3 regions of the Tardiphaga sp. 172_B4_N1_3 genome follow, and region 1 is predicted to be linked to each of the others. Evidence: predicted binding sites of a transcription regulator. Region 1 holds the regulator's gene; each other region holds the start of a gene.

The links. Region 1 encodes PhoB, which activates phosphate uptake and scavenging genes when phosphate is short. Its sites were predicted from a motif close to TGTCATNNANCTGTCAT; they were not measured.
Region 2: AB7783_RS18680 (YdcH family protein) is a predicted target of PhoB. The motif match lies at 8,910-8,926, and genes of this name have one in related genera.
Region 3: AB7783_RS24135 (alkaline phosphatase) is a predicted target of PhoB. The motif match lies at 3,711-3,727, and genes of this name have one in related genera.

The regions. Positions count from the first base shown of each region.
Region 1 is NZ_CP197238.1:5,308,058-5,318,076, forward strand. Features, by position in the region: gene pstS (phosphate ABC transporter substrate-binding protein PstS) at 1-925, shown strand, start outside; gene pstC (phosphate ABC transporter permease subunit PstC) at 1,073-2,071, shown strand; gene pstA (phosphate ABC transporter permease PstA) at 2,073-2,918, shown strand; gene pstB (phosphate ABC transporter ATP-binding protein PstB) at 2,915-3,742, shown strand; gene phoU (phosphate signaling complex protein PhoU) at 3,771-4,484, shown strand; gene phoB (phosphate regulon transcriptional regulator PhoB) at 4,577-5,281, shown strand; gene AB7783_RS25150 (GcrA family cell cycle regulator) at 5,384-5,893, opposite strand; gene AB7783_RS25155 (aspartate aminotransferase family protein) at 6,340-7,578, shown strand; gene argF (ornithine carbamoyltransferase) at 7,578-8,516, shown strand; gene AB7783_RS25165 (aminoglycoside phosphotransferase family protein) at 8,524-9,333, opposite strand; gene AB7783_RS25170 (Hsp33 family molecular chaperone) at 9,463-10,019, shown strand, end outside.
Region 2 is NZ_CP197238.1:3,932,758-3,942,776, forward strand. Features, by position in the region: gene AB7783_RS18650 (AsmA family protein) at 1-1,578, shown strand, start outside; gene AB7783_RS18655 (ABC transporter permease) at 1,588-2,403, opposite strand; gene AB7783_RS18660 (ABC transporter permease) at 2,403-3,314, opposite strand; gene AB7783_RS18665 (ABC transporter ATP-binding protein) at 3,311-4,477, opposite strand; gene AB7783_RS18670 (sensor domain-containing protein) at 4,543-7,212, opposite strand; gene AB7783_RS18675 (NAD(P)/FAD-dependent oxidoreductase) at 7,403-8,506, shown strand; gene AB7783_RS18680 (YdcH family protein) at 8,675-8,860, opposite strand; gene AB7783_RS18685 (YdcH family protein) at 9,110-9,316, shown strand; gene AB7783_RS18690 (hypothetical protein) at 9,750-10,001, shown strand.
Region 3 is NZ_CP197238.1:5,080,623-5,090,641, reverse strand. Features, by position in the region: gene AB7783_RS24155 (phosphatase PAP2 family protein) at 1-768, shown strand, start outside; gene argG (argininosuccinate synthase) at 852-2,189, shown strand; gene AB7783_RS24145 (O-methyltransferase) at 2,269-2,937, opposite strand; gene AB7783_RS24140 (TetR family transcriptional regulator) at 3,028-3,666, shown strand; gene AB7783_RS24135 (alkaline phosphatase) at 3,776-5,530, shown strand; gene AB7783_RS24130 (OmpA family protein) at 5,649-6,728, opposite strand; gene AB7783_RS24125 (hypothetical protein) at 6,794-7,690, shown strand; gene AB7783_RS24120 (hypothetical protein) at 7,887-8,126, opposite strand; gene AB7783_RS24115 (pyridoxamine 5'-phosphate oxidase family protein) at 8,127-8,612, opposite strand; gene AB7783_RS24110 (MAPEG family protein) at 8,762-9,148, shown strand; gene AB7783_RS24105 (ABC transporter ATP-binding protein/permease) at 9,186-10,019, opposite strand, start outside.

The DNA.
Region 1 (10,019 bases):
AACCTTCCCGTTCCCGGTCTATTCGAAGTGGGCCGACGCCTACAAGAAAGAGACTGGCAATGGTCTGAACTACCAGTCGATCGGTTCGGGCGCCGGCATCAAGCAGATCCAGGCCAAGACCGTGACCTTCGGCGCCACCGACGCGCCGCTCAAGGCTGAGCAGCTCGAGAAGGACGGCCTGGTTCAGTGGCCGATGGTGATGGGCGCGATCGTTCCCGTCGTGAATCTCGAAGGCATCGCCTCGGGCGAGCTGGTTCTCTCCGGCGAAGTGCTCGGCGACATCTATCTCGGCAAGGTCACCAAGTGGGACGACGCTGCCATCGCCAAGCTGAACCCGAAGCTGAAGCTGCCGTCGGCTGCCATCACCGTCGTTCGTCGTTCGGACGGTTCGGGCACCACCTTCAACTTCACCGACTATCTGTCCAAGGCCTCGGCTGACTGGAAGACCAAGGTCGGCACCGGTACGGCTGTCGAGTGGCCGGTTGGCGTCGGCGCCAAGGGCAATGAAGGCGTTGCCGGCAACGTCGGTCAGACCAAGAACGCTATCGGTTATGTTGAATATGCTTACGCCAAGCAGAACAAGCTGACCTATGCCGGTCTCGTCAACAAGGCTGGCAAGACCGTGCAGCCGACCGTCGCTGCCTTCCAGGCTGCTGCTGCCAATGCCGACTGGGCCAAGGCTCCCGGCTACTACGTGATCCTCACCGACCAGCCGGGCGAAGCGTCCTGGCCGATCACTGCGGCGACCTTCATCCTCATGCACAAGACCCCGACCGACAAGGCGGCCTCGGCTGAAGCGCTGAAGTTCTTCAAGTGGTCGTTCGAAAAGGGCGACAAGGCTGCCGAAGAGCTCGACTACATCCCGATGCCGGACTCGGTCGTCAAGCTGATCGAAAAGACCTGGTCGGCTGACATCAAGAGCTGATCTGGTGTGTGGGCGGAGGAGAGGGGCATCTCTCCTCCGTTTGCTGCAGGGCTGAATTTCTTTCTTCTTCTCTTCTGACTTCGCGCCCTGACAAGCCCCTCCAGGGCAATGCGTTTTGGGGTATTGTAACAATTACAGGGGACTGGCGTGGCAGACATGGCCGTACAGAGCTCTTCGATGGACGCTGCTGGACCTTATGATCGTGCGAAGGCTTTGAATGCCTTCAAGACGGGGGACCAGGCGTTTTACTGGATCACCCGCATCTCGGCGCTGTCCGTTCTGTTTATCCTCGGCGGCATCATTCTGTCGCTTATCGTTGGTGCGTGGCCGGCGCTCCGCGAATTCGGCTTTTCGTTCCTGACGACGCAGCGCTGGGCACCGTCGGCTGATCCGCCGGTGCTGGGAGCGCTCGGCCCGATCTACGGCACGCTGATCACCTCGGTGATCGCGATGGCTATCGCCATTCCGGTCGGCATCGGCATCGCGATCTTCCTCACCGAACTGTGCCCGAACTGGCTGCGCCGCCCGATCGGCATGGCGGTTGAGCTTCTCGCCGGTATTCCTTCGATCATCTACGGCATGTGGGGCTTCTTCGTGCTCGGCCCGTTCCTGGCCAACCACGTGCAGCCATTCATGATCAACGCCTTCGAAGGCGTCCCGGTCCTCGGCGTGATCTTCGCCGGCCCGCCGTCCTATCTCTCGCTGTTCAACGCGTCGCTGATCCTCGCCATCATGGTGCTGCCCTTCATCACCTCGATCTCGGTCGACGTGTTCAAGACGGTGCCGCCGGTGCTCAAGGAAGCCGCTTACGGCGTCGGCTGCACCACCTGGGAAGTCGTCCGCAACGTCGTCATCCCCTATACCCGCGTTGGTGTGATCGGTGGCGTCATGCTGGCGCTCGGCCGTGCGCTCGGTGAAACGATGGCGGTGACCTTCATCATCGGCAACTCGTTCCGGATCACAGGCTCGATCTTTGGCCCGGGCACCACGATCTCGGCAGCGATCGCCAGCGAGTTCGCGGAGAGCGACGGTCTGCATCAATCGGGTCTGATCCTGCTCGGTCTCCTGCTGTTCGTGCTGACATTCTTCGTGCTCTCGGCAGCGCGTCTGATGCTGCTGCGTCTGGAAAAGAAGGCGGGCAACTAATATGAACCCGATTTACGCTTCACGCCGCCGCAACGACATGATCATCCGTGGGCTCTGCATGGGTGCCGCTCTCTTTGGCGTCACCTGGCTCGCGCTGATCCTGTTCACGCTGTTCTACAACGGTATCGCCGGCATCAGTCTGCAGATCTTCACCCAGAACACGCCGCCGCCCGGCTCCATGGAAGGCGGCCTGCTCAATGCCATCGTCGGTTCGATCATCATGACCGTCATCGGCGTCGGCATCGGCGCGCCGCTCGGCCTGTTTGCCGGCACCTATCTCGCGGAATACGGCAAGCACGACAAACTTACCTCGGTGATCCGCTTCATCAACGACGTGTTGCTGTCGGCCCCGTCCATCATCATCGGCCTGTTCGTTTATGGTGCGGTGGTGGTTCCGATGGGCGGCTTCTCGGCTCTCGCCGGTTCGCTCGCGCTCGCCGTGATCGTGATCCCCGTCGTGGTTCGCACCACTGAAGATATGCTTGGTCTCGTGCCGAACCCGCTGCGTGAAGCGGCCTCGGCGCTCGGCCTGCCGCGCTCCCTGGTCATCAAGCGGATCGCCTATCGTGCAGCCCGCGCCGGTCTCATCACCGGCGTGCTGCTGGCGACCGCGCGTGTCGCCGGTGAAACGGCGCCGCTGCTGTTCACCGCGCTGAGCAACCAGTTCTTCAGCCTCGATCTCACCAAGACGATGGCCAACCTGCCGGTGACCATCAACAACTTCGTGCAGAGCCCCTACGAGTACTGGAAGCAGCTCGCCTGGAGCGGTGCCCTGATCATCACCTTGACCGTACTTGCCCTTAACATTGGCGCGCGCATTCTCGGCGCCGAGAGGACAGCAAAATGAGTGAGCTTTCTGTGTCGTCTGGCGTTCCTTCCGTCTCGATGCCGCCGCCGTCGGCCCTGCAGGGCGAGACCCGTCCCAAGGTCACCGTGCGCGACCTGAACTTCTACTATGGCGAACACCACGCCCTGAAGAAGATCAACCTGACGCTGATGGCGAACCGCGTGACTGCGTTCATCGGCCCGTCGGGCTGCGGCAAGTCCACGCTGCTGCGCATCTTCAACCGCATGTATGATCTGTATCCCGGCCAGCGCGCCGAAGGTCAGCTCATGCTCGACAACCAGAACATTCTGGATCCGAAGCTGGACCTCAACCTGCTGCGCGCCCGCGTCGGCATGGTGTTCCAGAAGCCGACTCCGTTCCCGATGACGATTTACGAAAACATCGCCTTCGGTATCCGCCTCTACGAAAAGATCTCCAAGTCGGAGATGGACATCCGCGTCGAGAGGGCGCTGCGCGGCGGTGCACTCTGGAACGAAGTCAAGGACAAGCTCAACGCGTCGGGTCTCAGCCTGTCGGGCGGTCAGCAGCAGCGCCTGTGCATCGCGCGCACCATCGCGGTGCGGCCGGAAGTGATCCTGTTCGACGAGCCGTGCTCGGCGCTGGATCCGATCTCGACCGCGAAGATCGAGGAGCTGATCGACGAGTTGAAGGATCAGTACACGATCGCGATCGTGACCCATAACATGCAGCAGGCTGCCCGCGTCTCCGACAGCACGGCCTTCATGTATCTCGGCGAGTTGATCGAGTTCGATCAGACCAACAAGATCTTCACGTCGCCGACCGATCGCCGCACCCAGGATTACATCACCGGCCGCTTCGGCTGACGCGACATATTCGCGGGAGGAATTTGAGATGGCTTTTGAACACACCACCAAGGCTTTCGATGACGATCTGCAGGAGCTGACCCGTCTCGTCGCCGAGATGGGTGGCCTCGCGGAACGGCAGATCGTCGAATCCGTCGACGCGCTGATCCGCCGGGATGTCGCACTTGGCGCCCGCGTCGTCGCCACCGACTCCGAGATCGACCAGTTGCAGCGCACGATCGAAGAGCGCGCCGTGCTGACCATCGCCAAGCGCCAGCCGATGGCTGTCGATTTGCGCGAGATCGTCGGCGCGCTGCGCGTCGCCACCGATCTGGAACGCATCGGCGATCTCTCCAAGAATATCGGCAAGCGCGTCAATGCACTCGACAGCGACTTCCATCCGCTGAAGCTGATCCGCGGCCTCGAGCACATGACCGACCTCGTGACCACCCAGGTCAAGGCCGTGCTCGACGCCTATGCCGCACATGATCTGCCCGCCGCGATGACGGTGTGGAAGGGCGATGAGGAAATCGACGCGATCTGCACCTCGCTGTTCCGCGAACTCCTGACCTATATGATGGAAGACCCGCGTAACATTTCGTTCTGTATCCACCTGATGTTCTGCGCCAAGAATATCGAGCGGATCGGCGACCATGCCACCAATATTGCGGAAACCGTGTTCTACATGATCGAGGGCCAGCAGATCCTCGACAAGCGCCCGAAGGGCGACATGACCACATTCGCGAATACGCCGACGGTCTGAAGCATGATCCGGAAAAGTGGAAGCCAGTCTTCCGCAAGGATCATGATTTAAAGACTTGTCGGACGTCACTGAGGGTATTGATCAAGATGGCTGTGAATGCACGCATTCTGGTTGTGGAAGATGAAGAGGCACTAACGACGCTGCTTCGCTACAACCTCGACGCCGAAGGCTATGATGTTGAAACCGTCGCTCGCGGCGACGATGCCGACACCCGCTTGAAGGAGCGGGTGCCGGATCTCGTGGTGCTCGACTGGATGCTGCCGGGCCTGTCCGGCATCGAACTGTGCCGCCGCTTGCGCGCACGGCCCGAAACCAAGGCATTGCCGATCATCATGCTGACGGCGCGCGGCGAAGAGAGCGAGCGCGTTCGCGGTCTCGCCACCGGCGCCGACGACTACATCGTCAAGCCGTTCTCCGTGCCGGAGCTCCTGGCCCGCGTGAAGGGCCTGCTCCGTCGTGCAGCTCCCGAGCGTCTCGCTACTGTCCTGGCGTTTGGCGACATCGAACTCGACCGTGACAAGCGCCGCGTGGTGCGGTCCAGCCGTCCGATCGATCTCGGTCCGACCGAATATCGCCTGCTGGAGTTCTTCCTGGAACATCCGGGCCGCGTGTTCAGCCGCGAACAGTTGCTCGACAGCGTCTGGGGCCGCGACATCTATATCGACGAGCGCACCGTCGACGTGCATATTGGCCGCCTGCGCAAGCTGCTCAACCCCGCCGGTGAGCCCGATCCGATCCGCACCGTGCGCGGCGCCGGCTACGCGCTGGATGACCGCTTCGACAAGGCGGCGGAGTAGGTATCTTCCTTCTCCCCGCAAGCGGGGCGAGGTTAGAAGCCCCAAACAAAAAATGCCCGGCTCATCACCGGGCATTTTCATTTGGTTTAGATGCTTTCCAGCTCAGCGCGTCGGCTTTGGCACTGCGCGGCGGCGGTCGCTTGCCGGCTGATAAGCGATGCGCGAGTGATGCGCGCAATAGGGGGCGCCGGCCAGGGCCTTGCCGCCGCAGAAATAGAAGTCCGCGCTCGACGGATCGCCGATCGGCCAATGGCAGGTGGCTTCGTTGAGTTCGACCAGCGACAGGCGCTGGCTGATCGGCACAATGTTGTCATAGGCGATCGGATCGGGCTCGGCCTCGATCTCGTAATTATGGGCCAGCGCGGTGTTGCCGCGCGCCATCGGGCGGGCGACGCGTACCATCTGCTGCACCGGGCGCGCCTTGCGCTGCCGCGGAGCTGCCGAGGAGGGGCTCTTGGCACGGCCGGACAGGCCAAGGCGGTGAACCTTGCCGATCACGGCGTTGCGGGTCACGTTACCGAGTTCCGCAGCGATCTGGCTGGCGGAAAGGCCGCCTTCCCAGAGTTTCTTCAACTGTTCGACGCGATCGTCGGTCCATGTCATTACCGTCATCGCCGTTTTCCCTTCGTGAGCGCCGGCCTGACCGGGCAGCGCTGCGAGTTGAGACTTCAAAAATCCCTGCGGTCAGAATCCTTTAGCGCTCACCGGGCGCGAATTTCGCGTCCGGCTGTTACGCCGCACTGGATGTGTCAAAAGGATCTACCGCCGCACGAGATGTCGTATCCGACGAGGCAAAAGCTACAATATGCCGTGACTCGCGCGCAAGAGTCGGGCATGCCGCGTCCACATGCTTCTGCAAGTAAAGCTGCAAAATCGGCTTTTTCTGCGACTCCGTGTGACTCGAAAGCCGCAGTGCGCGGTTGACAGTCTTCACAGCACACATAGAATAATGCCCACGTGCCGCCCGAGAAGGGCGGCACGTTTCGTTTCTAGGGTCCGTTGTTCGATTTCGCACAGTTGTCATCGACGCGGCCGCAGTCTTTTCGATCGGATCGGTTATGACCAGCAACGCAACGTCTTCGCCCCTCTCTCAGGCTCACTTGCTGCCTGTTTTCGCGCGTGCGGATGTCGCTTTCGAGCGCGGTGAAGGCGCGTGGCTGATTGGAACCGATGGCGAGCGCTATCTCGACTTCACCAGCGGCGTTGCCGTGAACGCGCTGGGCCATGCGCACCCACATATGGTCGCCGCATTGCAGGAGCAGGCCACCAAGCTCTGGCACATGTCGAACCTGTTCAAGAGCCCGGACGGCGAGCGCCTCGCGGCCCGGCTGTGCGAACAGAGCTTTGCCGACTTCGTGTTCTTCGCCAATTCGGGTGCGGAAGCGATGGAATGCGCGATCAAGGTGACCCGCCACTATCATTTCTCCAAGGGCCATCCCGAGCGCACGCGCATTATCACCTTTGAAGGCGCGTTCCATGGCCGCACCCTCGGCACGCTGGCTGCGACCGGCGCTGCCAAATATCTCGAAGGCTACGGCACGCCGCTCGACGGCTTCGATCAGTTGCCGCTCGGCGATATCGAAGCCGTTAAGAAGGCGATCGGTCCGAACACCGCAGGCATTCTCATCGAGCCGCTGCAGGGCGAAGGCGGCGTGCGCGCGCCGAGCAACGCGTTCTTCGGCGCATTGCGCGAACTCTGCGACAAGAACGGCATCCTGCTGATCTTCGACGAAGTGCAGACCGGCATGGGCCGCACCGGCGAGTTGTTCGCCTATCAGCGCATCGGCGTGACGCCGGATGTCATGTCGCTGGCCAAGGCGCTCGGCGGCGGTTTCCCCATCGGTGCGTGCCTCGTTACGGCGGAAGCGGCCGAAGGCATGGCGCCCGGCTCCCATGGTTCGACCTTCGGCGGCAATCCGCTGGCGGTCGCCGCGGCGAATTCCGTGCTCGATATCATGCTGAAGCCAGGCTTCTTCGACCATGTGAAGAAGATGTCGCTGTTGCTGAAACAGAAACTCGCGGGCGTGGTCGACGGCCATCCTGATGTGCTCAGCGAAGTGCGCGGCGAAGGTCTGCTGATCGGCCTCAAGGCTGTCGTGCCGGCCGGCGATCTCGTGGCCGCATTGCGTGACGCGAAGCTGCTGACGGTTGGCGCCGGCGACAATGTAGTGCGCTTCCTGCCGCCGCTGATCGTCAGCGAGGCCGAGATCGAGCAGGCCGTGCAGCGGCTGGAACAGGCCTGCGTGGCCCTCGGCTCATCCGCCAAGGCATCTGCAAAGACGCAGGGAGCCGCGTGATGAGCACGTCACCGCGGCACTTCCTCGATCTCACGGCCGTGCCGGCCAGCGAGTTGCGCAATATCATGAACGCGGCTGCCGCCATGAAGGCGAAGCTGAAAGGGCGGGATGGCTCGAATGCCGAGCCCGATCGTCCGCTCAAGAACAAGACGCTGGCGATGATCTTCGAGAAGCCCTCGACGCGCACCCGCGTGTCGTTCGAGGTCGGCATGCGCCAGCTCGGCGGCGAAGTCGTCATGCTCACCGGCGCCGAAATGCAGCTCGGTCGCGGCGAGACCATTGCCGACACCGCGCGCGTGCTGTCGCGCTTCGTCGACATCATCATGATCCGCATCCTCAATCATGACTCGCTGATGGAGCTCGCGGAAAATGCGACCGTGCCGGTCATCAACGGCCTGACGCGCTTCTCGCATCCCTGCCAGGTCATGGCGGACGTGATGACCTATGAGGAACATCGCGGCCCGATCAAGGGCCGCACCGTGGCCTGGACCGGCGACGACAACAATGTGCTGATGTCCTGGGCGCATGCGGCCGAGCGCTTCCAGTTCAAACTCAATATCGCGACGCCGCCGCAGCTGTCGCCGAAGAAGCCGTTCAAGGACTGGGTCAAGGCGGCAAACGCGCCGATCACCTTCAGCGACGATCCCGATGCGATGGTGAAGGGCGTCGATTGCGTCGTCACCGACACCTGGGTGTCGATGGGCGACAAGGACGGCGAGACCCGCCACAACCTGCTCAAACCCTATCAGGTCAATGCGCGCCTGATGTCACTGGCCAAGCCGGACGCACTCTTCATGCACTGCCTGCCGGCGCATCGCGGCGAGGAGGTCACCGACGAGGTCATCGACGGTCCGCAGTCGGTGGTGTTCGACGAGGCCGAAAACCGTCTGCATGCGCAGAAGGGCATTCTGGCCTGGTGCCTCAACGCGGTGGCGTGAGGCGCGATCAGCGATCGAGTTCTGTCGCGGCCAGCTCGGCCACCTGAAAGTCGATGCTCGCCGGATCGTCGTCGCCGAGGAACCATGCGGCCGAGAGGCCGGTCCACGCCAGGACCCATTGCAGCAAGCGATGGCGATCGAGCTTGGCCGCGTCGCTGACGACCTCGACACGCCGCTGGAAACGGCCTGGCAAGGTCGAGACCGGGCGCGTGGGGTCCGAGAGATCCGGGTTGGTGAAAATGTTGGCGAAGTCGAAGCCGCGCTCGCCGATGATGTGCTTCGGATCGATGGCAAGCCAACCACGCTCCCCGAAGTCTAGCACATTGTCATGGTGGAGGTCGCCGTGCAGCACGGTCACCTCGCGCGGGTCGTCCAGCAAAGCGTTGGCCGTTTCGGAACAGCGACGTAACAGGCCGCCATGGGTCGCTGCGGCCGGCGCGAGTTCGCGGAACCAATGCTGCAGCGGTACCAGCGGAGGCGGCGATTTTTGCCTTGGCCGGTGCAACCGTGCCGCCACGGCGCACAGGATGCGCGAGGCTTCGTCGTCCTGTCCACCACGCGCCATGTCGGAGAGCGAGGCCGGGCCTTGTGCGCGTTCCATCAGCAACGCGTCGTCATGGCGAGCCAGAACCCGCGCGGCGCCGTCGCCGTCCCACCATTCCAGTACCGCACTGCCGGCGCGTTCGTCCTCGCCCCTGGCCAGTTTCAGCATCGCCGGCTGGCCCCGATGCAGGACTGGCAGCAAATATCCGGCGTGGGAGGTAATGGCCGTGCCGTCCGGGACGAGGTGCCATCGCCTAAGGTAGGTTTCAAACATCGTTCGCTTATACTTGGTAGATATTTCATCCGGGCGGGGGCAAATCGTCGCCGGATGCCTTGTATTCGTTCGGACATTTGCCCCTTTGCGGGGTTTCGATTTCAGCTCCTCGCCCTTACATAGAGCGCCATGACCCCATCAAATCCAAATCTCCAGCCCGACGCCCCCATCCGCGCGCCGTCCTCCGTTCCGGTCGATGACGCGGTGCTGCCCTTCGAGGTGGCGCCGCTCGACCTACGCGGGCGGCTGACGCGACTTGGCCCGGCACTCGATGAACTGCTCGCCAAACATGATTATCCCGCGCCGGTGGCCAAGCTGCTCGGCGAGGCGATCGTGCTGACCACGCTGCTCGGCTCGTCGCTGAAATTCGACGGCCGCTTCATCCTGCAAACCCAGACCGATGGTCCGGTGTCGCTGATGATCGTCGACTTCCGCGCGCCCGATAAAATGCGCGCCTATGCGCGTTTCGATGCCGAGCGCCTTTTGCCCGGTCTCGGCACCGCGGCGCTGCTCGGCAAGGGCCATCTGGCGATGACCGTCGATCAGGGGGCGGATATGAGCCGCTATCAGGGGCTCGTCGCGCTTGACGGCGGTACGCTGGAAGATGCCGCACATGAATACTTCCTGCGCTCCGAACAGATTCCGACCAAGGTGCGCCTCGCCGTCGGCGAGGAATGGCGCAGCGG
Region 2 (10,019 bases), 1.4 Mb from region 1:
TGGACGCCATTCATCGAGTCCATCGCCCGCACCATGAGGCCGGGCGCTGAACAGCCACTATCCTTCTCCGAAATCCGCATCCAGGATGGCGTGCTGCACTATCAGGACCCGCACAACACCGAGCGTCTCGGCGACATCGACCTCTCACTGGCTTGGCCATCGATCTCGCGCTCATTCGCTGCAACCGGCCAGTTCGACTGGCGCGGCGAACGCATCGACGGCAGCCTCAGCGTCAGCGACTTCATTGCGGCGCTGTCCGGTGAGCGCTCCGGCGTAAAGGCACGCATCGCCGGTGCGCCGATCAAGCTGGCGTTCGACGGCACCGTCGCCAACAAGGCCAGCCTAGTCATGGAAGGTACGCTGACTGCCGACAGCATGTCGCTGCGCAATGCGCTGCGCTGGGTCGGCCAGGCACCGCCCGGCTCCGGCGGTTTCGGCCGCTTTGCCCTGAAGGCGCGTGCCAGCCTAGTGGGCCCATCGATCGCGCTGACCAACGTCAATGTTGAACTCGACGGCAACAGCGCCGAAGGCGTCATGACTTATAGCAATACAGGCCGTCAGACGCTGCAGGCGACGCTGGCTGCCGGTGCACTCGACTTCACGCCCTATGTGTCTACCGTGCGGCTGCTGGCCTCCGGCGCCCGTGACTGGAACCGGCAGCTGTTCGACTTAAACGCGCTGTCCACCACCGATCTCGACATGCGCCTGTCGGCCGCCAAGGTCACCGTCGGCTCCTCAGTGCTTGGCCGCACCGCGCTCGGCGCCAACCTGCGCGGCGGCACATTGGCGCTGTCGGTGGGTGAGGCGCAGATGTATGGCGGCATCGTCCGTGGTTCGTTCAATGTTGCCCATTCCGATGCCGTGGCCGATGTGAAGGCCCAGTTCCAGTTCAGCGATGTCGACCTGCAGGCCTGTGCCAGCGATCTGTTCGGCGTCAACAAGCTCACCGGCCGCGGCAATCTCAGCATGATGCTGGAGGCCTCGGGCTCATCGCCCTTCGGTCTCGCGCAATCGCTTGACGGCACCGCGACGCTGACCGGTCATGACGGCGCCATCAGCGGCTTCAACGTCGAACAGCTTTTGAAAAGGCTGGAGCGACGTCCGCTGTCCGGCGCCGGCAATTTCCGCTCGGGTTCGACACCGTTCAACACGCTCAACATGTCCGTGAAATTCAACGACGGCATCGCCACCGCGCAGGATATCCGTATCGATGGTCCCGCTGCGAAACTGACGCTGACCGGTACCGCGTCGGTGCCGGCGCGCGAATATGATTTCAAGGGCATTGCCAGTCTCAATCCGGCAACCAACGGCACCGGCGGCTTCGAGTTGCCTTTTGTGATCCAAGGCCCGTGGGACGATCCGCTGATCTTCCCAGATCCAGAAAGCCTGATCCGCCGGTCGCCGGGCGCGGCGCCTTTGCTGGATGCGGTGAAGGATCGCAAGACCCGCGACGCTGTACGCTCGGTGATCGAGCGCTTTACGGGCGTGCCCAAACAGGCGCCGGTAGCAGAGCCGGATAAGCCCGCCGATGCGCCTGCGGCGGCAGCGCCTGCGGATGCAGCACCGAAGGCGAACTAACTTTTTGCCTTACAACGGCGCGGCGCTTTCGCCCCGGGCGCTCGACAGTTTAGACACCAGCGATGCCAGCACGATAACGACGGCGATGAAACCGACGATCAGCGTGCAGATGGCGTTGATCTCCGGTTTCACGCCAAGACGCACTTCCGAATAGATCCTAATCGGTAGCGTCGCCGAACCCGGCCCGGTCGTAAAACTGGCGATGACGAGGTCGTCGAGCGACAGCGTGAAGGCCAGCATCCAGCCGGCGGCAATGGCCGGCCAGATCAGCGGCAACGTGACGGCTATAAATGCGCGGAGCGGATCGCGGCCGAGATCCATCGCCGCTTCCTCGAGGCTGCGATCAATCCCCGCGAGGCGCGATTGCACCACGACGGCGACGAAGCACATGGTGAGTGTGGTGTGTGCGATGGTCACCGTGACAAAGCCGCGCCCGGCATCCAGCGCCACGAACAGCAGCAGCAGTGACAGGCCGGTGATCACCTCGGGCATCACCAGCGGCGCATAGAGCATCCCGGACATCAGCATTCGGCCGCGAAATCCCGCACCACGCGTCAACGCTATCGCGGCCAAAGTGCCGAGCAGCGTTGCCAGTGTTGCTGACATGACACCCACGCGAAGACTCATCCAGGCAGCGTCCAGCATCGCGCGGTCATTGAAAAATTCGGTGTACCAGCGCGTCGACCAGCCGCCCCATACCGTCACCAGCCGCGAGGCGTTGAACGAATAGATGACCAGAATGACGATCGGCAGATAGAGAAACGCCAGGCCAAGCACCAGCGACGTGACATTGAAGCGCGACAGGCGAAGCGGATGCACGGCCATCAGCGCGCCTCCAGCTGCCGGCGCTGCAGCCGGTCATAGACCAATAACGGGATCAACAGCAGTCCAAGCAACACGATGGCGGTGGCAGAGGCGACCGGCCAATCCTTGTTGGTGAAGAATTCGAGCCACAGCGTCTGGCCGATCATCAATGAATTCGATCCGGCGAGCAGATCGGGAATGACGAATTCGCCCATGATCGGAATGAAGCACAGCAGTGCACCGGCGCCGACGCCGCGCAGGGACAAGGGAACCGTCACCAGCCAGAAGGCGTCGATGCGCGAGACGCCGAGATCGGCGGCGGCCTCAATCAGCGACGGGTCCTGCTTCGCCAGCGTGGCATAGAGCGGCAGGATCATGAAAGGCAGATAGGAATAGACGATGCCGAGATACATCGCACTGTCGGTGGAGAGCCACACGATTGGCGTCGATACGACGTGCAGCGCAAGAAGGACCTTATTGAGCAAGCCGTCATGCTGCAGGATGTTGATCCAGGCATAGATGCGGATCAGGAACGAGGTCCAGAACGGCACGATCACCAGCATCATCGCAATGCCCTGCCAGCGTCGCGGCAAACGCGCCATGCCATAGGCGATGGGATAACCGACCGCGAGCAAGATCAGGGTCGACACGACGGCGACAAGGACACTGCGCAGATAGGACGCAAGATAGAGATTGTCCGAAACGAGCAGCCGGAAATTATCCAGCGACAGCGCGGCAAACGACGCCTTTAGCCCGGCGATTCCTTCGGACAGACTGAACACCGGCATATAAGGTGGCTGCGCAATCGCTGTCTGCGACAGGCTGATCTTCAGCACGAAGCCGAAGGGTACCAGAAAGAACAGCACCATCCAGACATAGGGCGGGATGGCAGCCAGCCGCGCCGGCGCCGTAAAGATGCCATTGCGGCTCATTGAACCAGCACCACGCAATCATCGGGGGCGAACCATGCCGCAACGCGCTCGCCGATCGAATAGGCATCGACATCGAGACGCGCCGTATTAGCGAGAGCGACCCGCAATGTGGCTCCACGGTCGAGCTTCACTTTGTAGAGCGAGCGACCGCCGAGATAGCCGACGTCGGAAATGACACCCTCAAGGCTGTTCATGGCGCCGCTATTGACGAGGTCCGTTGCCGGCCCGCGACGCGACAACCGGATCTTCTCCGGGCGGATCGCAACGCAGATGACCGCGTCGCCGACAGGTTGTCGCGGCTCGATCGCAAACAGGGTTCCTACGTCGCGGCCTGCAATGGTCAGGCGATGACTGTCACGATGCGTGATCCCGCCCTCGATGATGTTGATGTCGCCGACGAACTCCGCGACCCAGCGCGACGCCGGCGCCTCATAAAGCTGTCGCGGTGTCGCTACCTGTTGCAGGCGACCGTCATTTATGACGCCGATGCGGTCGGCCATGGTCATCGCCTCCTCCTGATCGTGGGTGACGATCACAAAGGTGGTGCCGAGCTGGCGCTGCAGCGCCATCAATTCGACCTGGGTTTCCTCACGCAGTTTCTTGTCGAGAGCTGCCAGCGGCTCATCGAGCAGCAACAATTGTGGATGCCGCGCCAGCGCCCGGGCGAGCGCCACGCGTTGTTTCTGGCCGCCCGATAATTGATCCGGTCGGCGCTTCTCCAGTCCCTGGAGCTTGACCAGCGCCACCATCTCGGCAACCCGCGTATCGATGCCGAGACGCGTCAGGCCAGCGCTCTTGAGACCGAAACCGATATTGTCGCGCACGTTGAGATGCGGAAACAGCGCGTAGTTCTGGAACATCATGTTGACGGGCCGCTGATGCGGCAAGACCGCGGCGATATCCTCGCCGTTCAACTCGATCTTGCCCGTGTCCGGCGCTTCGAAGCCTGCCAGCATGCGCAGTAACGTGGTCTTGCCACAACCGCTCGGGCCGAGCAGCGCGAAGAATTCACCGGCCTTGATGTCCAAAGAGAGATTGTCCACTGCGCTATGCGCGCCGAATTTTTTGGTGACACCGTCGATCCGCAGCAAGGGCGTGGGATAGGCGATGACCGGCGCATCGCTGGCCGCCGGATCCGCGACTGTCGCAGTGAGATTCGTCATAACCGCAAGCTAGCCGCGGAACGCCGCGGGCTCAACAACATCAGCACTTCGCAACGGCCTGTCGCTCAACCGACCATGCGCGCGGCGGGCGCAGCGGCGGCAATCCGTCCGACCAGCGCAGCATATTGCGCAATCGGGGCAGGACGCCCGATGAAGTAGCCTTGTACGCCGTCGCAGCCTTCGCTGGCGAGGAAGCAGAGTTGCTCGTGGGTCTCGACGCCTTCCGCAACGATCGCGACATCGAGGCCATGGCCCAGCCCGATGACCGCGCGCACGATGGCGGCGGACTGCGGATTGAGCCCCAGATTGATCACGAAAGCGCGGTCGATCTTGATCTTGTCGAACGGGAATGCCTGCAGATAGGTCAGCGAGGAATAGCCGGAGCCGAAGTCATCCATCGAGATGCGCACACCGAGCGCCTTCAACCGCCGTAGCAACGCGACGCCGCGATCGAAATCCTCGATCAGCACGCCCTCGGTGATTTCCAGCTCAAGGCGACCGGGCTGCAGGCCGGTTTCGAGCAGGATCGAATGCACGAGGCCGACGAGATCACCGTGCATGAACTGCGCGGGCGACAGGTTGACCGCGATCTGCAGCGGTACCGGCCACGAGGCGGCCTCAAGGCAGGCCTGGCGCAGGATCCACTCGCCCATCTCGACGATCAGACCACTTTCTTCGGCCAGCGGAATGAAGTCTCCGGGCGGCACGAAACCGCGCGTCGGATGAATCCACCGCGCCAACGCCTCGAAGCCCGTAATGTCGGCATCGACCACGGTCTGGCCGGCGCGTGCCTGGGGCTGGTAGTGCAGCGACAATTCGCCATTGCGGATCGCGGCCGAGAGGTCCTGATGCAGCACGCGGCGATCGCGCAGTTGCTGGTCCATTTGCGGCTCGAAGATGCTGATCGAACCGCGCGACTGCGACTTGGCACGGAACAGCGCCGCGCCGGAATTCGCCAGCAACGCGGCCGGGTCATGGCCGTCGCGCGGGAACAGCGAGATGCCCGTGGTGACGCCTGTCCGCACCGATTTGCCTTCGATCGGGAATTCCTCCGCAAGGGCCGCGGAGATCCGCTCTGCGATCAACAGCCCAGCCGCGGGCTGCGCGCCGTCGATGATCACGCCGAACTCGTCACCGCCGAGCCGCGCCACAACTCCGCCGCCCACGGCTGCATCGACACGACGCGACACTTCGATCAGCAGCTTGTCACCGATGGCATGACCGAAGACATCGTTGACCTCCTTCAGGCCGTCGAGATCGATCGACAGCACCGCGAATTCCTCGGAGGTCTCGCCGCAGGCATCGATCATCTGCGACAGAGCCTGCAAAAAGGCCGGGCGGTTCGGCAGATCAGTCAGGCCGTCGTGATAAGCCATATGCGCCATCCGCGCCTCGGTCTGGCGGCGGTCGGTCACATCTTCGTGGGTCTTGATCAGATATTGCGGCTCGCCTGCTTCGTCGAGCACTGTGACCCGCCGGGTCAGGAACAGCCGCAATCCGTCGCGCGTGCTGATCGGATGCTCTTCCGCAATCGGTGTTCGGCCCCTGATCGCCGCCTGATCCCGACTGACGATCAGCTTCGCTTCTTCCGGGCGAAGCATTTCGGGAACAGTCAGACCGATAGCGTCTTCGCGTTTGCGACCCAGAATGACTTCTGCGCCGCGATTGGCGAACAGATAACGACCGGTGCTGATCTGTTGCACCATCAGCGACACAGGAATGTTGTCGAGCACGGTCTCAAGGAATTTCTTGGCGTTCTCCAGTTCCTTGGACAGCGACTTGCGGTCGGTCACATCCTCGAACAGCGCAATCAGAAATGCCGGCTCATTGCGTTCGTTAAAGGCAATCACGCGATTGCTATCCAGCGTGCGGAGGTCTGAGCCAATCTCCACATTGAACTCGCTGCGACACTGACTGCGCGTTTCCACTGCCAGGGCATCGGCTTCGGCAATCGCTTTCGCAGACTGTGCGGAGAATATCTGATCCGGTCGCTTGCCGACGATCTTATCGCGCGAGAGCCGAGAGAAGGTCTCGAAAGCCCGGTTGGCGAAGATATAGCGGCCATCGTCAATGGTCTTGGCCGCGACGCAGATCGGGACGTGATCAAGGACAGATTCGAGGAATTGCTTGGTGGTCGCAAGCTCGCGCTGCAGGAAACGCTGCTCGGTGCAGTCCTCATGAATCCCAATGGCGCCGCCATTGGGAAGCCGGCTGAACTTGACGTGAACGGATTGCCCGCCGGGCATTTCGGCAATGTACTCGCCGGCGGAAACAGTCTGCTCGTAGAAGCTCTGGGTGGCCAGATCGAGCTTGCCACGCTGGCGGCGTAACTCACGCAATTCTGGACCGGTAATATCCTTGGTGATGTCGGCGCGCGTCAGGTCGTAGATCTCAAGATAGCGATCGTTGCAAAACACGACCCGCTTCTGGTCGTCGAGCATCACGATGCCTTGGCCGAGATGATTGAGGGCAGAACCGACAAACGCATTGCGACGATGCTGCTCGCGACGCACATTGCGCAGCGCCGAGGCGACCCACAGCACAATGGCGGCGAGAAATGCCAGCGCGACAAATCCACCGATGAGGATCTGCCAGATCATTTGCGGGTCGAGCTCACTGATATAATGAACCGCCGGGGATTCTGCGTGGGCTCCGGCAATGCTGCCGAGAAGGCACGCGACTGCGATGACGGACACTGCCGCCTTGCTGTCTGATCGCCCGATCTTGCCAGTCATTACACACCCGCGTATTCGCAGCGTGAGTGTTTGGTTACAGGTATGTGGATCAGGTAAATACGTATCGTCGCACCTGCAGAATGCGGCGAAATTTGGTGGTAATTAGCTGTGATGCTTAATGTTTTACTAATGCGCCACATGCGCAAGGTCGAACCGCAGCTGACCGGCGCAGCAAACTATCGGACGCGACATGGACAAGGTTGAGTGCGTGGTGGTGGGCGCCGGCGTTGTGGGTCTTGCGATCGCCCGGCGACTGGCGGAAGCGGGACGCGAGGTCATCGTGCTGGAGGCCGCGGACGCGATCGGTACCGTGACCTCGTCGCGCAACAGCGAGGTCATCCATGCCGGCATCTATTATCCGGCCGGAAGCCTGATGGCACGGCTCTGCGTCGCTGGAAAACAGGCGCTCTATGATTATTGCCGCGATCGCGGCATCCCACATCGCAACTCCGGGAAACTGATCGTCGCCACACGTCGGGAGGAGATAGCCAAACTGGCGTCGATCAAAGCGCATGCCGAAGCCAATGGCGTCGCTGACCTCAAGCAATTATCCGGGACAGAGGCACGGGCGCTGGAGCCGGCACTGGCTTGCGAAGCCGCGCTGTTGTCCCCCTCCACGGGGATCGTCGACAGCCACAGCTACATGTTGTCGCTGCGCGGTGAAGCGGAAGCCGCGGGCGCGGCCTTCGCATTCCTCGCGCCCCTGGAACGTGGCCGGGTCACCGCCGACGGTTTCGAACTGGATGTCGGCGGCGAAGCTCCGATGACACTAGCCTGCGACATGCTGATCAATTCAGCAGGCCTGTCCGCAACCGCGATCGCTCGCATGCTCGACGGCATGCCGCTCGACCTGATACCGCCCGCTTATCTGGCGAAGGGCTGCTACTTCAGCTGCAATGCGAAAGCACCGTTCTCGCGGCTGATCTATCCCGTGCCGGAACCGGGCGGCCTCGGCGTGCATCTCACGCTCGATCTGGCCGGCCAGGCGCGTTTCGGCCCTGACGTCGAGTGGGTGGATCATATCGACTACACGGTCGATCCGGCACGCGGAGAGAGGTTCTATCCGGCCATCAGGCGCTACTGGCCGAGTCTGCCGGACGGCGCATTGATGCCAAGCTACTCCGGAATGCGGCCGAAGATCGTGCCGCCCGCAGTCGCGGTGCAGGATTTCATGATCCAGGGTGCCCAGACCCATGGCGTGCCGGGCCTTATCAACCTGTTCGGCATCGAGTCACCGGGGCTGACATCATCGCTGGCCATCGCGGACTACGTGGCTGAGATGGCGGGACATTGAACGCGAAAGGTTGCAGGCGAAGCGATCCAGGCCAACCGAATACTGGAGCTTCGTCGCAAACCTATCGCGGGATGAGGGGAAGACATCATCGCACCTACGCGAAAGCAGTGACGTAGACGGTGATGTCGATGCTGTGATTTATCGTTCGCTGATCAGTGCAGCCGTTGATCAGTGCACCGTTTCGCTGGCCCCGTTTTTGAGACGCTGGATTTCGTCCCTGACCATCAGTTTTCGACGCTTGAGTTCGACGATGCGGAGATCGTCGGTAGACAGGTGCACGAGCGCTTCGTGCAATTCGCTTTCGAGAACTTTGTGCTTGCGTTCCAGTTCGACGAGATGCGCCTGTAGTGCCATTCGAAAACTCCTCGGTAGGATTGAACCTCAGGATACGTTCGGTTGGACGATGAATTCTACATGACAGTGGACATCTGTCGATGGGTATTGAAAAGTGTATTTTGAGTTTCGGGTATCGTCTGAAACGAATCGTGACCTAATTGCGCCGCAAAAACCTGGAACCGGACGGCTTGCGTGGTGCGCCTGCACCGGCGATAGTCACTCTAGAAATCTCTCGCAAATGACTTGCGAATCCAGTCAGCTAGAAACATGAACGACGACGAAGATCGCGAACTCCCGTTAGAACTCGCCCGATTGCAGCAGGAACATCGCGACCTCGACGCCGCTATCGATGCCTTGCAGCATTCACCGGCACCCGATCTTTTGCGACTGCAACGGTTGAAGAAGAGGAAGCTTCAACTGAAAGACCGGATCTCCTTTATCGAAGACCAGATCACCCCGGATATTATTGCCTGAGACAACGCGTCGCGCTGTGGCCGTCGGTTAAAGAACGGCTAGGGCTACGAACTCAACGCGCGATGATCGATGGATCGGCTTTCTTTAACTCGCGGTGAATGCAGCAGGCTAGGCGTTGAACTCGCCCGTCGTCAAAACCTTGCTTCGCGACGGCCGCCGCTCTTTTCGCGCGGCATCGTAGGCACGACAGCCAGACTTAATTCTGGATTCTGGCCAGCATCGCATTGTGGCGCGGTGAAAAACTGCTGGGCTCCGCGAATTGATCGCCATGGCGCTCGCGCTGGCCGACGTGACGCTCGCACTGCGCAAGCGAGCCATTGCGGCCTAACAGGAGCGGAATGGGGCGACTGCAAACGAGGCGCTGTGGAAACTTGACAATAAGAACAAAATAAGAACATTCTTGCGCCGAGATCAATCGACTCGTGAGGGCACCATGGCCGATATCACCTATTATGTCGCACTGCCCTTCCTGCACGACGACTCTGGTTCGCCGGCCGCCGGTGCCGCCGAGGAATGTCAGAGCGCATCCGGCGCCATCCGCCGCGCCGAACTATTGTCCCGTGCACCGGGCTCGATCGGCGCACTGGCCTTCAGCCGTACCGGCGATCCGATGATCGGCGAGTTCGGCGACGCCCAGGTGATCCGCGCCTTTGGCGAAGTGCCAAGCGACCTCAGCGCGTTGTAAGGCGCCAACGCCGGCGAT
Region 3 (10,019 bases), 230 kb from region 1:
CTGTTTGCCGTCATTGCCATTGTCTTCGGAATCTGGCCCGAACTCGACCTCAAGCTCGCGGCGCTGTTCTACGATCCTGAGACCAGACGCTTTCGCACGACGTCGCTGCCCTACGCGCAGTTCGCCCGCGATGCGGCGATGTGGATCGCATGGGCCTTTGTCGCGCCCTCGATCCTCGCGCTGATCGTGAAGCTGATCTGGCCGAACCGGCCACTGCTGGTGAAGGGCCGCACCATGGCCTTCCTGATCCTCACCATGCTGATGTCGGCCGGGATCCTGACCAATCTGACCTTCAAGACCTTCTGGGGCCGCCCGCGGCCGGTGATGGTCTCCGAATTCAACGGCCCCTGGCAGTTCAAGGCGTGGTGGGATCCGACCGGCCAATGCGGGCGCAATTGCTCGTTCTTCTCGGGTGAGGGCGCCACGGCCTTCTGGACCTACGCCCCCGCCGCGCTCGCGCCGCCGTCCGTGCGCCCCTACGCCTACGTGGCGGCCACTGTGTTCGGCATCGCCACCTCGGGCTGGCGGATGGCCTTCGGCGGCCATTTCTTTACCGACGTGACCATCGCCGGCCTCGTGTCGTTCCTGGTTATCTGGTTGATTCACGGATGGATTTACCGCTGGCCCTCGACCCGGATGACGGATGAGGACGTCGATCGCTGGCTGACCAGGATCGCCTGGCCCGGCTATCGCTGGCGGCTGCGCATGATCGGGCAGCAGCCAAAGCCGTCTTTCGTCAACCGGATCACCGAGCAGCACCACGATTGAGCGGCCTCAAGCGGATGCCGCGTTGACGCGCTTTGCCCGGCCGGGCTATCGCTGGCCGCAGAAATTGCCCGATTGGACGTTCCATGACCACGATCTTGAAGAGCCTGCCCAAGGGCAAAAACGTCGGCATCGCTTTCTCCGGCGGCCTAGACACGTCAGCGGCACTGCTCTGGATGAAGCAGAAGGGCGCCAAGGTCTTCGCCTATACCGCCAATCTCGGCCAGCCTGACGAAGCCGACTACGACGAGATTCCGCGCAAGGCGATGGAGTTCGGCGCCGAGAAGGCGCGCCTCGTCGATTGCCGCGCCCAGCTCGTCCATGAAGGCATCGCCGCGATTCAAGCCGGTGCCTTCCATGTCTCGACCGGCGGCATCGCCTATTTCAACACCACGCCGCTCGGGCGCGCCGTCACCGGCACGATGCTGGTCTCGGCCATGAAGGAAGACGGCGTCAATATCTGGGGCGATGGCTCGACCTATAAGGGCAACGATATCGAGCGGTTCTACCGCTACGGATTGCTGACCAATCCGGAGCTGAAGATCTACAAGCCCTGGCTCGACGATCAATTCATCGACGAACTGGGCGGCCGCGCCGAAATGTCGGCCTTCATGACCGCCCACGGCTTCGCCTACAAGATGAGCGCTGAGAAGGCGTATTCGACTGACAGCAACCTGCTCGGCGCCACCCATGAAGCCAAGGATCTCGAACAGCTCGACAGCGGCATCAAGATCGTCAACCCGATCATGGGCGTGCCGTTCTGGCGCGACGACTGCGCCGTCAAGGCCGAGAAGGTCGTGGTGCGGTTTGTGGATGGCCAGCCCGTTGCGCTGAACGGCCAGAGCTTCACCGATCCTGTCGCGCTGTTCCTCGAGGCCAATGTCATCGGCGGCCGCCACGGGCTCGGCATGAGCGACCAGATCGAGAACCGCATCATCGAGGCGAAGAGCCGCGGCATCTATGAAGCGCCCGGCATGGCGCTGCTGCACATCGCCTATGAGCGTCTCGTCACCGGCATCCACAACGAAGACACCATCGAGCAATATCGCATGAGCGGCATGAAGCTCGGCCGGCTGCTGTATCAGGGGCGCTGGTTCGATTCGCAAGCCTTGATGCTGCGCGAGACCGCGCAGCGCTGGGTGGCCCGCGCGATCACCGGCGAAGTCACGCTCGAACTGCGCCGCGGCAATGACTACTCGATCCTGAACACCGAGAGCCCGAACCTGACTTACGCGCCGGAGCGCCTGAGCATGGAGAAGGTCGAGGATGCGCCGTTTACGCCGGCAGATCGGATCGGCCAGCTCACCATGCGCAACCTCGACATCACCGATACCCGCGCCAAGCTGGATCTGTATTCGAAGACGGGTCTGTTGAGCGCCGGCGAAGGCTCGAACATTCCGAAGCTGGACAGCGACAAGAGCTGACGACCGTGGCGTTGTGACACGTAGGATGGGTTGAGCGTAAGCAAAACCCATCCTACTTTGGCGTCTAGGTCTAGCACCTTCATCGCTGCATGCGCATCGACAGCTCGACATCATCGCCGAACGGGACCGACAGGTAACCATTCGCAGGAGTGCGGACATAAGCGAGATAGTCGGGGCTGTAATCCGCATTGTCAGCAATGACGAAAGCACCGGGCTTGAGGCGGCTTTCGACGATCGCAAGCACCTCCGGATAGAGCGCCTTGGCGCCATCGAGCAGCAGCAGATCGATCGTATCGGGCAGATCGACCCGCAACGCCTGCCACGCATCGCCTTCCCGAAATTCAACGAGATCGATCAGGCCGCCTTCGGCGAGATTCTGCCGCGCGATGACGATCTTCGAGGGTTCGAATTCGCTCGTGATCAAGCGGCCTCCGCCGTTGTCGTTCAGCGCAGCCGCCATATGCAGCGTCGAAATCCCGAATGACGTGCCAAATTCGACGATCATCCGGGCGCCGGTCGATCGCGCCAGCATATAGAGCAGCGCGCCGGTCGCGGGCGACACGGCGAGCGGGACGTCCTTGAACCGGCTGTAGAGATCGACATAGTCGGTCTTGCTCTGCATTATCCGCAGCCGATCGTCCTCAGACAGGTCGGCGACGGCCTGGCTGGTGCGGGACCGTGCGGCATCTGCTTCCTCAAAAAGACGCTTGAGAAGGGGAGCGACGGGATCCGTCGAGAGTGTGGTCATGATATTTCCTGCGAAAGCAGCGCTTGATTGCGCCTCTCTGCAAATACGAATATTTATTCGCATTCGCTAATCGCATTGCGGAGGCGGCAAATGGCGCGTCGCACAAGCCCTTCAATTCATTCGAGAAAACTGCCGCAACAGGCCCGCTCCGAAGAGCTGGTCAGCGCCATTCTCAAGGCTGCTATTCAGGTTTTGGCGAAAGAGGGATTTCACCGATTCACCACCGCGCGCGTGGCGGAGAAGGCCGGTGTCAGCGTCGGATCGCTGTATCAATACTTCCCGAACAAGGCGTCGATCCTGTTTCGTTTGCAGAGCGACGAATGGCGAGACACCAACGACATGCTCCGCCAGATCCTGGAAGATGAAGGCGCCTCGCCACCTGCGCGTCTCCGCAAACTGGTCCATGCCTTCATCAAATCAGAATGCGACGAAGCTGATATTCGCCACGCGCTCGGTGGCGCCGCGCCGCTCTACCGGGACGCCCCAGAGACCCGCAAGGCGAAAGCGGCAGGACGGCGTACATTCACGGCCTTTATCGCCCACGCCCTTTCAACGGCGACTGAGGAAAAGCGATCGCTCGTCGTCGATGTCATCACCTCGACTTTAAGCGGAGTAGGAAAGGACTTTTCCATGCGCCCCCGGTCCGTCGCGGAGATCGCAGCTTTCGCGGATGGGCTGGCAGATATGCTCTGCAGTTATCTTGAGAGCTCCGCGAACTATGAGACCTAGCATTTTGGCCTCCGTTCCGTTGGCACGGCCGCACGTCACCTGCCAGTCATCCAACTGTCGTAATGAAGGCCAGCGCCCTAAGCGGGCCGCCTCAGGGGGAATATTCATCATGACGAGAACCTTTATTGCGGCCGCTGCGACGCTGCTACTGACGAGCACCTCGCTGCCAGCACAGGCGATCTACCCGCTCGACCGCGCTGATATCCTCGCGGGCGCGAAATTCGACTTCAAGGTCGAGTTTCCCGAACTCGTTCAGGCCGCCGACATCAAGGTGACGATCAACGGCGCCGATCAGACCGCAGCGTTCGGCAAATCCGCGGACTACATCGCGAAGGAAGACGGCAAGGATCAGTCCGCGCTGCTGCTGCGCGACGTGACGCTCGACAAAGCCGGGACTTACAAGATCGAAGTCAGCGACGGCGTACACAGCCGCGCGGTGACGTGGAACGTCTACGATACCGGCCCGCGCAAGGCGAAGAATGTGATCCTGTTTATCGGCGACGGCATGTCGCTGGCGCACCGCGTCGGCGCCAGAATTCTTTCGAAGGGCATCACCGAAGGCAAGAGCCGCGGCAAGCTCGCGATGGACGACATGCCGCATATGGCGATGGTGGCAACGGCGGGCTCCGATTCCATCATCACCGATTCCGCGAATTCGGCCAGCGCCTATGCCACCGGCCACAAGACCGCAACCAATGCGATGGGCGTCTATGCGGATCGCACCGCGAATGTGTTCGACGATCCGCAGGTCGAAACCATCACCAGCCTCGCGAAGCGCAAGCTCGATCTGGCGATCGGCATTGTCACCAATACCGAGGTCGAGGACGCGACACCCGCTGCGATGATCGCGCATACCCGGCGCCGCGCGGCCTATGACGAGATCGTCGCGCAGTTCCTTGCGGCCAAGCCGGACGTGCTGATGGGCGGCGGCGCTGCGAATTTCCTGCCGCAGGCGGCCGCGGCTTCGAAGCGTAAGGATGACGTCGACTATGTCGCGCGCTTCCGCGATGCCGGTTATTCGGTGGCGACCACGGCGCCCGAACTGAACGGCCTCGCCAAGAAGCCGGAGACGCGCAAGCTGCTTGGACTTTTTACGCCTGGCAATATGGACGGCGTGCTGGACCGCAAGTTTCTCGGCGGTGGCGGCGTGAAGAAATTTCCGCAGCAGCCTGATTTGACCGAGCAGGTGCATGGCGCGCTCAAGGTGCTGTCGCGCAACGACAACGGCTTCTTCCTGATGGTCGAGTCCGGCCTGATCGACAAATACGCCCATCTGCTCGACATGGACCGCGCCGTCTATGACGTCATCATGCTCGACAATGCCGTGAAGCTCGCCCGCGACTGGGCAGGCAAGCGCGGCGACGACACGCTCATCCTCGTCGTCTCCGACCACAGCCATCCCAACAGCCTGGTCGGCACCGTCAATGACGACATGAGCAAGGAGTCAAACCTGCCGCTGCGCGAACGGCTTGGCGTCTATGAGAAGGCCGGCTTCCCGAACTATCCCGCGCCGGACGCCGAAGGCTATCCATCGCGCGTCGATGTCAGCCGGCGGCTTGCGATCATGTCGGCGAGCCTTCCCGATCACTACGAGACGCTGCGGCCGAAGCTCGACAACCCGAACGATCCGACCGAGAAGGGCGAAGAGCCCGGCACTTTCAAGGCCAACGAGAAATACAAGAATGCGCCGGGCAGCATGCTGCGGCTCGGCAATCTGCCGGCCATGATGGGCGCCAGCGTGCATTCCGGCGAGGACGTAATCCTCACCGCCACCGGCCCCGGCAGCGACCGTGTGAAGGGTTCGATGGACAATACGGAAGTGTTTCGCGTGATGGTGGATGCGTTGGGGCTGGCGGCGAAGTAGCAGCGTCTTTTCCCTCCCTCAAGCCGCGCAGTGGGGAGGGAAGCCATTGGCAGCAGCGTACTATCAAAACAAAAATGGCCGGGATCACTCCCGGCCATTTTCTTTCATCTCAAACCGCTCAGCGACGCGGCGGCGCGGTGCCTGGAGGCGGTGGCGGCAGCGAGGCCTGACCGCCATTCAGAAGCGGCGTGATGTTGCGGATCGTGACGCGGCGGTTCTGGCGCTCTGGACCGTCGGTCTGGATCTTCAGATACTGCTCGCCATAACCCTGCGACGTCAGGTTTTCCGCCGGCACCTGGAATTGCTGGGTGAGCAATTCTGCCGCCGACTGGGCGCGGCGATCCGACAGCGACAGATTGTCGACGTCGGAGCCGACCGCATCGGTGTGACCCTCGATCAGGAACACCGCTCGTGGATTGCGCGAGATCGCCCGGTTGAGACCATCTGCGATCACCTGCAGCTTCGAGGCCTGATCCGGCGGGATATCCCACGAGCCAAGTTCGAAGTTGATCGAGTCCAGATCGATCGACGGCATGCGCTGGCGCACCGTCGGGCTGTAGCGGATTTCATCGAGCGTATAGCGGCGCTCGATGCGATCCACCGGAGGCGCGATCAGCGTATCGTAGACAAGATCGGGCGAGGCCTGATCGTAGTCGACGATGTAACGGTTCTGCGGAATCCGGATCATCGGCGGCGGCAAATCGACATAGAAGCCAAGTCCACCCGGACCGCCGGGGCCACGCGGACCGCGGAACGAGTTATCGATGATGATGATCTCGCGTCCCTCACGATCCCTGCGGATACGTCGCAGCAGCTGGCCGTCGCGGCCGACCACCGTGATGATCTGCGAACCGTCGGGACGGATCACGATGGTCCGATCCTCACCGCCGACCCGATCCGTACGGATGTCACGCGCGCCGTAGCGGAAGCGATCGACCTCGTTGTGGCGGATGAACGACTGACCGCTCGGATCCTGCACGATGATGCGTCCAGGCTCGGTGATGATCGTGCGACCACCTTCCTGGCGCTCGCTGCGCTGGCCGCGGAAATCGCCCATGTTGCGCGGCCCCTGGGGGGCAGCGCCCGGTGCGATCGGCGTCAGCGCTACTGCCGGCGGCGGCGCCTGAGGGATCGGTGCCGTCACGGTCGGTGCGGGCGGCTGCACGACCTTGATGTTGCCGCCACCGGGGGCGACCACGAGAGGTGCAGCAGTGCTCGTGGGCGGCGCAGCGGCGGGCGCCGTAGCGTTGGGCGCGGTGCCGGGTGCACCGGGCGCGCCTGCGCCCGGACCACCAGGAGGACCACGGCGGCCATCCGAACCTCGTCCGTCAGGACCACGGCCATCAGGGCCACCGGGGCGACCAGACGGAGGCGCACCCGCAGCAGGCGGTGTGCCCGGCGCAGCCGGAGCTGCCGACGGCGCTGGTGCTGCTGCAGGAGGCGTTGACGCAGGGGGAGTCGCAGCCGCTGGCGGCGTTGCCGGTGTTGGAGCCGGTGTCGGCGCAGCAGCAGGTGCCTGCCGCGCGGCAGGCGGTGTTGCTGCAGGCGGTGTCGCCGGCGCTGCGGCTGGTGGCGTTGCAGGCGCGGGGCGTGCGCCGGCCGGCGGCGTTGCACCGGGTTCACGGCGCTCAGGACGCCCTTCGCCGGGCTCGCGACGTTCGGGACGCGCAGCGGGCGGCGTTGGCGCTGCCGGAGCTACAGGCGCAGCGGTGGGCGCTGGAGGTGCGGCGCGCGGGGCCGGAGGCGCGACGGGAGCCGGCGGCGGAGTTGGGCGCGGCGGCGGAGCGGCGGCCGGAGGAGGAGGCGTGGGGCGAGGCGGTGCAGCCGCAGGTGGTGGGGGTGGCGGCGGTGCCGGGCGTGGAGGAGCAGCTGCAGGCGGCGGTGCAGCAGGAGGCGCCGGAGGCGCGGGACGCGCAGCAGGAGGGGGAGCCGGTGGTGGCGGCGGTGGCGCCGCAGGGCGCGCGGCAGGCGGCGCAGCTGCTGGCGGAGCCTTGGGTGGTGCCTTCGGGGGAGCCTTGGGCTCGCCTTCAGGCGCAGCAGGTGCGGCCTGCGCGAGCACGATCGGCGCATCGACACTCGACGCATAAGCAGCGGTCGCTGCGATATGCGCAACGCCGAGCGTCGTCGTGGCCAGCAATACGAGACGAAGTTTTGTCATGATAGACCTTGGGCCCCCGGATAAGGATCTTCAACAAACTGATTTTTGTCGGCCGAACAAATCGGCACATTGATCAACTGATATGCATTGGGCCGGAATGTGGCGACAGGCAAATGCAAATTCGTTTTTATTTTCGACACGACAATGGCCCAAACGCGCTTTGTTCATTGCGCGTTCAGGCCATCGATCTGTAGTTCGCTACATCACTGCAGGCGGCTGCTGACCCGGATTGATATCAGGATTTGGCACCGGCATCTCATCAGGCACATCTCCAGGTAACTCTTCGGGTCGCGACGGCTCACCGGGATCGCGCACCGGCGGCGGTACCTCGGGCCGCGGATTGCCCGGCGGGCTCTCCTGCGGCGGTTCGGAGGGTTGACCGGGCTTGATCGGCGGATCCTCGACGGGATCGATGCCGGGTGAATCGTCTTTAGGCATCTAGATTGCGACCTTACGGTTGGTGCCGATGTCCGGACGCGTACCAGTCACAGCCGCAGCGGCCATCTTCACATAGCTGATCACAGTGCCCGGCGAGTCCCAGAACTCGGCATCGTCAGGCGTGAACTTCAGCACACGAATATTCGGATCTTCCGCGCTGTCCCACCACGCCTTTGCGGAGGTGGTGAACAGCTCCTTGATCTTGGCGCGATCGTTCGAGACGGCAGCAGTGCCGCTCACCGAGACATATTTCTGATCGCTCGCATCTGCGAAAGAGAGATTCACGTTCGGATTGCGCTTGATCTCATCATCCTTGTGTCTACGCGCATCGCTGAGGAAGTAGACCGCATCGGCTTCGCGATCCACATAGGCAGCCATCGGGCGCGCCCGCAGCTTGTCGCCATCATGCGTCACCAGCATGGCGAAGCCGATCTTCTTCATCAATTCCCAGGCACGTTCGATATCACGGGTATTGTCATTGGCCATCATCTGTCTCCCTTGGGGCTGAACTAACAACGGCGCGATCGATGCGATGTTCCGCGACAACGGGCCGGATGAAGGCGGGTTTGACAGCGGAACAGGAACCGCCCATCAAGACGCAGTTTGGCCATACTATTTTGACCTGGGGGATTTCGATGCCGTTCGCCTATTGGAGCATTCTGATTGCTGCACTGCTGCCGCTGATCATTATTGGTTATGCCAAAGCGGGATCGCGCGATAACAGCGCGCCGCGCGACAGCGCCGAAAACCTCTCAGGTGCCAAACGCCGCGCCTATGCTGCGCACCAGAATGCCTTCGAGAGCTTCCCGTTCTACGCTGTCTCGGTCATCGCCGCGCTGAACTTTGGCGCATCGGCGACGACCGTGAGCGTGCTGGCCGCGCTCTATCTCGCGTTTCGGATTGCGCACGCGCTGCTGTACATCGCGGATAAATCGTCGCTGCGCTCAGCCGCCTATGCCGGCGGGCTCTTCGCCAATATCGCGATATTCCTGTCGCCGGCGCTGAAGATCAACTTCTTCTAAGTCGAAACGCGCAGCAAGCACCTCATAGCGCATGGTGTCACGCCGCGCTCCTGGCCGGCTTACGCTGGCGCAGGAAGCGGCCGAGCAGACGGCGCTTACCCTTACGCGGGATGAGATCGATATCGCTGACCAGCCTGGCGCCGCCTTTGCGACGTTCCAGCACGATCTTGCGGCTGTGGAAGGCTTCAAGCTCGACTCGATGCGCGACCGATACAACCGTGGCGTTGGGCAGCTCCTTGGTGAGCAGCTCCATCATCTTGTCCTGGCTCTTCGCGTCCAGCGCCGATGTCGCTTCGTCCAGCACAATGATATCAGGGCAGTGCAAAAACAGCCGCGCGAAAGCGAGACGCTGCTTCTCGCCGCCGGACAGTGTCTGGTCCCACGGTGCATCCTCCTCGATCTTCTCCTTGAGATGGCCGAGCCCGACCTTGTCGAGGGCCTCGCCGATCTGCTCGACGGTCCAGTCCTCAGACGCCGCGGGATAGGCGGCTGCGCGGCGCAGGGTGCCTGACGGCACATAGGGCTTCTGCGGCAGCATAAAGAGCCGCCGGTCCGGATGGAAATTGACGCTGCCACCACCCCATGGCCACAGGCCCGCAATGGCGCGCACCAGCGTGCTTTTGCCGGTGCCGGACTCGCCCGCGACAAGCAAACGTTCACCAGGCTCGATCTTCACTTCGGCGTCGCCGACGACGGCAGTGCCGTCGTCGAGCGTCACGGAGAGATCATGCAGGCTCAGCATCGTCTCATCCGTCGTTTCGCCGCGCTTGATACGGCCGATACCGTCACCAAGCTCGGCGCGTTCGAGACCATCCAGCGACATCATCAGCGAGGCGATGCGGCGCGCGCAGGCGTTCCAATCGGCAAGGCG